Regions from separate parts of the Phormidesmis sp. 146-20 genome, predicted to be linked through region 3. Evidence: predicted binding sites of a transcription regulator. Region 3 holds the regulator's gene; each other region holds the start of a gene.
What was found. The regulator HrcA, encoded in region 3, represses chaperone genes, less so after heat shock. The targets are predictions, from matches to a motif close to ANTTAGCACTCNNNANTNNNGAGTGCTAANT.

Region 1 (2,185 bases), on a different contig from region 3:
GAGATCACACCCTCTTTGCCGACTTTATCCATCGCGTTGGCGATCATCTGACCAACTTCATCATCGTTTCCGGCAGAGATAGCGCCGACTTGAGCGATCGACTTCGAGTCTTCGACCGGACGAGCGTGTTCAGCAATTCGCTCAACCAGGAAGCCGATTCCTTTGTCGATGCCGCGTTTGAGGGCGATCGCATTGGCACCTGCTGCCACGTTGCGAAGGCCTTCTTTGACCATTGCGTGAGCCAAAACCGTTGCAGTGGTGGTGCCGTCGCCTGCTGCGTCGTTGGTTTTAGAAGCGGCTTGACGAATCAGCGCAACGCCAGTGTTTTCAACGTGGTCTTCGAGTTCGATTTCTTTGGCGATCGTCACACCGTCATTGACGATTTGGGGTGCGCCAAACTTCTTTTCCAAGACGACGTTGCGGCCTTTGGGGCCAAGCGTGACGGCGACGGCTTCGGCCAGAATGTCCATACCGCGTTCGAGGGCACGACGGGCGTTTTCGTTGTAGATAATGCGTTTAGCCATGATTCAGTTACTCGTGAGTGGGTGGGATTGGGGAGTAGTCAGCGTTTTGAGGCGATAAACCAGCCGAAAGCTAGTCAACGACTGCCAAAATGTCTTTTTCGGACAACAAGACGTACTCTTCGGTGCCGAGTTTGATATCGGTTCCGGCGTACTTTGAGTAGAGAACTTTGTCACCGAGTTTGACTTCTGGCTCTTGACGAGACCCATCATCGCTGCGCTTGCCGGGGCCCACAGCAACAATCTCGCCGACTTGGGGCTTTTCTTTTGCGTTGTCGGGTAACAAAATGCCACCTGCGGTCTTTTCTTCTGCGGCACTGACCTTAACGAAGACGCGATCGCCCAAAGGTTTGACAGTGGACACGCTCAGAGATACGGCTGCCATAGAAATTCTCCAAACTATCTAAATGAGGAACAAGTTAAGGGATGAGGGAGGGCTTTGCCCCGCTTTCGCAAGGAGGGATGAGGGATGAATAATATCAAGTGAGCTACGAATTTTGCTTGATTCGCTTGTGGTTAGCTCTGCACTGCCATTCAGCTACGAGCGACGAATCTACTTCATCCCTCATCCCTCATCTTTCCTCCCTGTTTCCAAGTCTACATGACTTTGAGCGTTGAGTTAGCACTCTCGACTCCTGAGTGCTAATTTACCGAAGGTTGACCCGCAAAGCAACTTTTTCCCTTGTACGGGTTCCCGAACGGGCAGACTAACGAGGATCTTCTAGGGATTGAGGGAAACGATCAGCTTATCTAAGAGTGCGTCGCCCTCTCGATCGAGATAGTCTTGAGCCACACCGATCAGGGCATTGAGGTTGGTGGTGTCAGCGCGATCAATGTCGTCGTAGGCCTTATCGAGGGGAGTTTGAAATCGGAAATAGTTATTGTCTGGCAAGATCTGACGAGCAATATAGTCAACCGCGTCTGCTGACCCATCAAACAGCACATCGATCAGCGGAATTGCCCACTCTAGAGCGCCCCACTCCTGCGATTCTCGGATCGTAATTGGACGGCTGCTTTGACCTGTGCCAAAGGAGGCCACCACAAAATTTTCTAGCGGAATTCTTTGATCACCTGATCGCGCATCATTAATTCTCACGCCTTCTGCGATCGCACAGGCAGTTGGGTTGTTAGCCACTACGCCGCCGTCAACTAAAGGCACCGATCGCCCGTCAATCTGAGTGATGTGAGCCGGAAAGTACACGGGTGCAGATGAGGAGGCTTTGCAAATCTCCCAAACTGGAAAGGAATTATATTTTCGGTACGTGTCTGCTAAAACCTGTGAGCCAGCATTGGGAATCGTTTTGAACACGAGCGCTTCACGGCTGGCGAGATTGTAGCTTGTCACCAAAGTCGGCACTCGTAAATCGCCAAATCGAGCATCGCCAAAAACGCTTCTCAAAACCAGTTCTAGCCCTTTGCTCTCATAGCGAGGAGCATCTAAACCCTGGTCAAAAGTACGACCAAACCGACTCCACAAGCGAGACGCTGGATTTGGAAAAATCTCCTGGGCCCGATCGCGGTAAATCTTAACGATCGTCTCAGTTTTCATCCCCATTGATAAGGCACAGGCAATCAGCGATCCGGTTGAGGTGCCTGCAATTAAATCAAAAAGCTGTCCGATCGGCCTTCCCAGTTTTTGCTCTAAACGGTTAAGCCAGACAGCA
Region 2 (2,185 bases), on a different contig from region 3:
TCCTTCGACATCTTCGGCGATAATCAGGAGCGGTTGACCCGATCGAGCCACCTTTTCTAAAACCGGGATCAGATCTTGAATGGAGCTAATCTTTTTATCACAGAGTAGGATGACAGCGTTTTCGAGTTCGGCAATCAGCCGCTCAACGTCGGTGACAAAGTAGGGGGAGAGATAGCCGCGATCGATTTGCATCCCTTCGACTAATTCCATCTCGGTGGCGAGTGACTTGGATTCCTCGACTGAGATCACGCCATCACGACCCACTTTTTCCATTGCTTCGGCAATCATCGCGCCCACTTCTTCATCGTTGCCTGAAGAGACGGTTGCGACTTGAGCGATTTCGTTGTTTTCGACGGGCTTGGCGACGGCTTCGATTTCAACCACAATTTTGGCAATGGCTTTTTCGATACCGCGGCGCAGACTCACCGGATTTGCCCCCGCTGCCACGTTTTTCAGACCTTCTCGAATCATCGCTTGAGCGAGCACGGTTGCGGTCGTGGTGCCATCTCCAGCCAAATCCTTGGTTTTGGAAGCCACTTCGCGAATCAGAGAAGCGCCTGCATTTTCGAGCGGGTCTTCGAGTTCGATTTCTTTGGCGATCGTTACGCCGTCATTCACAATCTGAGGCGTGCCAAATTTCTTTTCTAGCAGGACATTGCGCCCTTTGGGCCCAAGGGTTACCCTTACGGCATCTGCCAGAGCGTTGACCCCTTGTTCGAGCGACTGTCTAGATTCTTCACCAAAGACAATAATTTTTGCCATATTCTTCTCCCAGTTCTCCACCTAGCAATTTAGCACTCTAAGCGATCGACTGCTAAACGAGATCTGGATCGGAAAACCGAATAGGGCAATTTGTCGCCCAACAAGCATAGAGAATCTATCTCTGGTGAAGCGTACGTCTCCTACAAAAAACTGTGACTCAAGTCGTAAGGGGGGTCATTGCTACAAATTAGTCTTCTCAATTGTCAGGGTAATCGTTGATCAAGAGCGGCGATCGAGATCTTAGAATTCGTATTCCCACTCGCGATCGCGTTCTATAACTTTCCAATTCTCTAAGGCAAACAATCCATATAGGTTTCTACGTCCCAATTGCTGGTTGTGGCTAAGAATCTTTCCCATTCATCACGCTTATACCAGTGGTAGAGAGAATACATTTCTCCTGGCATTGAGGATTTGATCACGTCGTCATCCGCTAAACGATCGAGCGCTTCACCCAAAGACATGGGTAATTTTTTCACTTGCTTTCCGGCTTCCATTGCTTCGTACAAATTTCGCTGCTCAGGCTCACCGGGGTCGAGGTTGCGCTTGATCCCGTCGTCAAAGGCTTTGAGGATTGCCCCCGCCATGAGATAAGGATTGACCATCGAATCGACCGCCCGATATTCAAACCGACCGGGAGCCGACACCCGCAGACCACAAGTACGATTTTGATAGCCCCAATCTGAATAGACGGGTGCCCACAATCCAGTGTCCCACAGCCGACGGTAGGAACTTACCGGAATGGAGGGTTCGGGAACCCTCCATTCCGGTAATAAATGTATTGAATGCCCAGATCTTTGATCTTAGCTTTGACCTGTTTGACTCGTTCTGCGCGATCGTCGTCTGCGACATACTGTTCGAGGTCAGTTAGGGCGGCTCTTGTGAGAATTCCAGTCACGGTCGAACCCCCAGAGATACGTTTTGTTTGTTGTTTAACGTGAATTCGATAAATTTCACTACGGTTGTTAATCCAGGCAGCCCCCTAAATCCCCCACGAGTGAGGGACTTTGACTAGAGATTTCGCTTTAAAGTCCCCCAGATTGGGGGGTTGGGGGGCAGAAGTACCAAACAACGAAGTGAAAATTCATCAAGCTGGCGTTGTTTAAAGCTTGTTGTGTCTAGTAAATCCAACTCGTCATAACAGGTTTGTATCTGAGAATACGGTTAGCCTAATTTAACGATTTGTTGAATTTGAAAATGGAAACGGTTTCCAGGGAATCCATTCGGCCCATATGTTTGCCATTGTGCCATCTGCGATCGTCGCGTTCAAGCTTTCATTAATCGCTGTGAGTAATTCAGCATTGCCTTTCGTAACTCCGATCCCAAACGGAACCTGTGTCGGAATGGTGAACGCAAGCCGCAAATTGGGATCTTCGTCGGCGGCCACGACTAACACTAATTCATCGTCGATCAGGGCATCGATTTG
Region 3 (2,185 bases):
ACAGTTCGCTTTATCGCAAATCAACAGTAAGCGAAGTTCGCCCAGCCCACACCAAAAAGAAATTGATGAATGCGTCTGGCAGTTGAGGGCGCAGGCTGTGTCAAGATTTCAGTATCCATGTCTCGTTGGTTGAAGCGATCGCTTCCCCAGTGTCCTCTATGTCCAACTTTGACAGTCAACCGCTCTCTCAGATCAGCGTCACCGAACTGGCCCAAAAGCTGGCCGATCCCCAAGACTTACAGCTTGTCGATGTGCGAGAAGTTTGGGAAGTCGAAACGGCTGGCTTGCCTGGGTTTATCGTGTTGCCCCTGAGCGACTACGCCGAATGGTCTGAAGAGATTCACACTCGTCTCGATCCTCAAAAAGAAACGTTGGTGCTGTGTCATCACGGAATGCGATCGGCGCAAATGTGCCAATGGCTAATTCAACAGGGCTTTACGCAGGTGAAGAATATTATGGGCGGGATTGATGCGTATGCGATCGCCGTGGATCGATCAATTCCCAGATATTAGCGAGGGATGAGGGAGAGCTTCGATAGTCTGTTCCCCCTTTGGGGGTAATCCGCTGCGCGAGGAGGCCGTAAATTGTCCGGAAGTCCCCAGAATGGGGAGTTGGGGGGCAAAAGCGCTGAAGATCGAAGCGAAAGAACCTCATAGAATTTAAGCTGACGAATGTGGGAACCGCTTCGATCGCCAACCAAGGCCTTGTAGACCTGTCTTGTGTCCAAAGTCTAAAGTCTCTTCTGTCTTCCTGCCGCGTTTGCTACCACAGCGATCCCAAATAAAAGCCAAAATCAAGAATCTGCTATCTTAGGTTCAATTGGTGTATCTGACTGAGACTGAATCCTAGTCTGAGATTTAAGATTTAGCTTTTCAAAATGTCTACTCACATGAATCTGACGAATCGACAGCAGCAAGTTCTTTGGGCAACGGTGCGCCACTACATCGCGACGGCCGAGCCTGTCGGATCTGAGGCCCTCGTGAAAGGATATCAACTTAGCGTTAGTTCGGCGACGATTCGCAATGCGATGGGCTTTTTAGAAAAAGCAGGATTGCTCTATCAGCCTCACACCTCGGCAGGGCGCATTCCGTCTGATTCGGGCTACCGCATCTATGTTGATCAGCTAATTACCCCTTCGACCGAGTTGAGCTATCAGGTTGAGCAATTGTTAACAGGTCGGCTCAATTGGGACGAATGGAGTTTTGAAGCGCTGCTTAAAGGGGCGGCTCAAATTTTGGCGACGTTGAGTGGCTATATTACGCTGATCACGATGCCCTTTAGCCGGACGACCGAGTTGCGTCACTTGCAGCTTGTGCAAATCGACCCCCAGCGCGTCATGCTGATTGTGGTCAACGATACTTACGAAACGCAATCGGTTTTGATGGAGTTGCCGCAGGTTGAGGAAGATGGCGATCCAGAACTGGTCGCACGAGAGTTGCAGATTCTCTCTAACTTTTTGAACGATCAGCTTCGGGGGCGATCGCCTGCTGAGATTGCGACTTTAGACTGGAGTGAGTTGGGGCGAGAGTTCGATCGCTACAGTCAGTTTCTCACCTCGCTGGTCACAGATCTGTCGCGCCGTCTGTCCAAATCATCAGCCCCTACCCAGATTATGGTCAGCGGTGTGTCTGAAGTGCTGCGTCAGCCAGAATTTTCGGAACTCAGCCAGATCAAAACGATCATGCACCTGCTCGAAGAAGAACAACATCAGTTGATGCCCCTGATTTTCGAGCCACCCGATTCTGAACTGTTGGGCAAACGAGTCACCGTTCGCATTGGTTCCGAAAATTCGCTAGAGCCGATTCGCACCTGTACGCTGATTTCTTCGACCTATAGTCGTGGCACTGTCCCTGTCGGAAGTGTTTGTGTGTTGGGGCCGACGCGCATGGTCTACGAAGATACGATCGCCCTTGTCGAAGCTACCGCCGATTACATTTCAGACGCTCTGAGTTAGGGATGAGGGATGAGGGATGAGGGATGAGTGTATTTCTCGCTACGGTTGTAAATCCGGGCAGCCCCCTAAATCCCCCACGAGTAGGGGACTTTGAACCAAAATTCTTCTCTTAAAGTCCTCTAGAATTGGCAGATTGGGGCAGAAGCGTCAAATATCGAAGCGAAGAATTTACCAATTCACGATCAACGATCGTCCTACCGATCGACGCTACTTATGATTGGAAGATTCAAG
Region 4 (2,185 bases), on a different contig from region 3:
TTCTAAAAGTGGCTCTGGGTCTCAGTCTTTCGGTCAGCGCAATGTACCAGATTCTTCCGGCTTTCTCCCAGGCATAGCCCCCGATCGCCGTTGCCGTCAGATAAAACGCCCGATTGGGAATACCCGAATTGATATGAACACCGCCATTGTCAGCCGTTCCGGTATATATATTTCTGAAGTCAGCAGGCTGAGGATCTTTACCAATCACCCGATCGTCATAGGCCGTACCAGGAGCCTTCATCGATCGAATGCCTGCACCATTAACTTTGGGAGTAAACAACCCTTCTCCAATGATCCAATTTGATTGATCGGCCGTTTGGTTGAGAACTCGCTGTTTGATCAAAATGCCAAACACATCTGAAAAGGATTCGTTCAAGGCTCCGGATTGTCCTCGATACGTTAGATTTGCTTCATTTTGAGTGACACCATGCGTCAGTTCATGACCAATCACATCAATCGATTTGGTGAAGCGATCGAATAATTCCCCATCCCCATCGCCATAGACCATCTGGCTCCCATTCCAAAAAGCGTTGTCATACTTCTGACCATAGTGAACCGTCGAATCGAGACGCATTCCCAGCCCGTCGATCGAATTGCGCTGAAACACTTCGGCATAGAAGTCATAAGTCGCGCCCGACCCATCGTAAGCCTCATCCACTGCCAAATCGCCCGTCGCCGGATCGCCCTCACTGCGTACCAACGTTCCGGGCAAATCTGTTAAATTTTTGGCATCAAAAATCGTCCGCCGCTTTACCCCTACCGGAGCCATCAATCGAATGCCACCCACCGCTTCACGCCTGCCCCGAAACTGCTCTGACGCTCTTAATGTTTCTAAAGCCCATTCGCGCTGAGTTGGAGTGCCATTGAGAATCACACGATCGGTAACATAGGGCGGCAAGATACAGCAAATCGGGCAGCGGCAAAGGTGCCGCAGGTTCTTAGTTTCCTTCCGCGTATCCTTTCTCTGCATAATAATGTAAATGCACTCCTAATGTTTAGAACACCAAAACTTCAGGAACCCGGAAGTATTCTATCCTCACTCCTCACTCCTTACTCCTCACTCCTCACGTCTCACTCCTTCTTCTTTGTTACAAAACTTATACCTCTTCTCAGACAGTTTCCAGATAGCTTTATGATGCTCTGATAAACGTAGAGAATGGTTCTTCACACTTTTTAATAAATCAGTCTTTGAACCCGAAACGTTTTAATCTAAAAATGAGCGTGGTTGACCCTGGGTAGTCGTTTGATTCGATAGATTCTATTGCCCAAACTAGAACAAAAGTTCTACGATAAACGGGTAATAGTCCGTGCCAGGTGACACTCTGGTCAGATTTAATACAGTAACGATCCGTAAACGGGAGCTTTAGTATCCGATGAGTGTTAAGGCAAGTGGTGGAAGCTCAGTTGCACGCCCGCAACTTTACCAAACAGTCCCAGTCGCAACAATTTCTCAAGCCGAGCAGCAAGACCGCTTCTTGGGCCGAGGTGAGCTAGACGAATTGGCTCGCTACTTTGTCTCTGGAGCAAAACGCTTGGAGATCGCCGAGTTGTTGACCCGTAGCTCAGAGCTGATTGTGTCTCGGGCCGCCAATCGCATCTTTACAGGTGGCTCTCCGATGGCCTTTTTAGAAAAGCCTGCCGAAGAGCCTGTGATGAGCCTGGCTGGCACCGTCATGGACACCGCAGAAAACATGAAGTTGGGAACCGCAACCTATGCGGGTGGAAACAGCAACGGTATTTTAGACGGGCTACGGGCCCTGTTTTTGACACCGAGTAGCGGCCCGATTCCGGCAAACTTCCGACCAATCAACGTTGCACGATATGGCCCGAGCAATATGGCCAAATCGCTGCGTGACTTGAGTTGGTTTTTGCGCTACACCACCTATGCGATCGTCGCAGGCGACCCCAACATCATCTCGGTCAACGTGCGAGGCTTGCGCGAAATTATCGAGAATGCTTGCTCTGGAGAAGCGACGATCGTGGCTCTCCAAGAGATGAAAGCCGCCTCGGTCAACTACTTCCGCAACGATGCCGAAGCTTCCGAAATCGTCGCTCAATACTTCGATGTGCTGATTGGCGAATTCAAAGCGCCCACCCCTTCGACCAAGCTCCGTCAGCGCTCTTCTAACGATCAGCAAGGTCTACAGCTTCCTCAAATCTACGCCAATGCTGCCGAGCGTCGCCC

Region 1: the regulator HrcA is predicted to act here: its motif matches at 1,139-1,169, upstream of groES (co-chaperone GroES).
Region 2: the regulator HrcA is predicted to act here: its motif matches at 790-820, upstream of groL (chaperonin GroEL).
Region 4: the regulator HrcA is predicted to act here: its motif matches at 1,032-1,062, upstream of ACKFKH_RS32325 (M4 family metallopeptidase).

What each region holds. Positions count from the first base shown of each region.
Region 1 is NZ_JBJPHT010000004.1:78,830-81,014, reverse strand. Features, by position in the region: gene groL (chaperonin GroEL) at 1-524, opposite strand, end outside; gene groES (co-chaperone GroES) at 595-906, opposite strand; gene ACKFKH_RS05190 (CBASS cGAMP-activated phospholipase) at 1,243-2,185, opposite strand, start outside.
Region 2 is NZ_JBJPHT010000017.1:68,429-70,613, reverse strand. Features, by position in the region: gene groL (chaperonin GroEL) at 1-762, opposite strand, end outside; gene ACKFKH_RS15470 (hypothetical protein) at 1,053-1,463, opposite strand; gene ACKFKH_RS15465 (hypothetical protein) at 1,493-1,657, opposite strand; gene ACKFKH_RS15460 (substrate-binding periplasmic protein) at 1,934-2,185, opposite strand, start outside.
Region 3 is NZ_JBJPHT010000015.1:2,439-4,623, reverse strand. Features, by position in the region: gene ACKFKH_RS14010 (GspE/PulE family protein) at 1-86, shown strand, start outside; gene ACKFKH_RS14005 (rhodanese-like domain-containing protein) at 159-512, shown strand; gene hrcA (heat-inducible transcriptional repressor HrcA) at 878-1,954, shown strand; gene ACKFKH_RS13995 (response regulator) at 2,149-2,185, opposite strand, start outside.
Region 4 is NZ_JBJPHT010000085.1:4,765-6,949, reverse strand. Features, by position in the region: gene ACKFKH_RS32325 (M4 family metallopeptidase) at 1-970, opposite strand, end outside; gene ACKFKH_RS32320 (phycobilisome rod-core linker polypeptide) at 1,374-2,185, shown strand, end outside.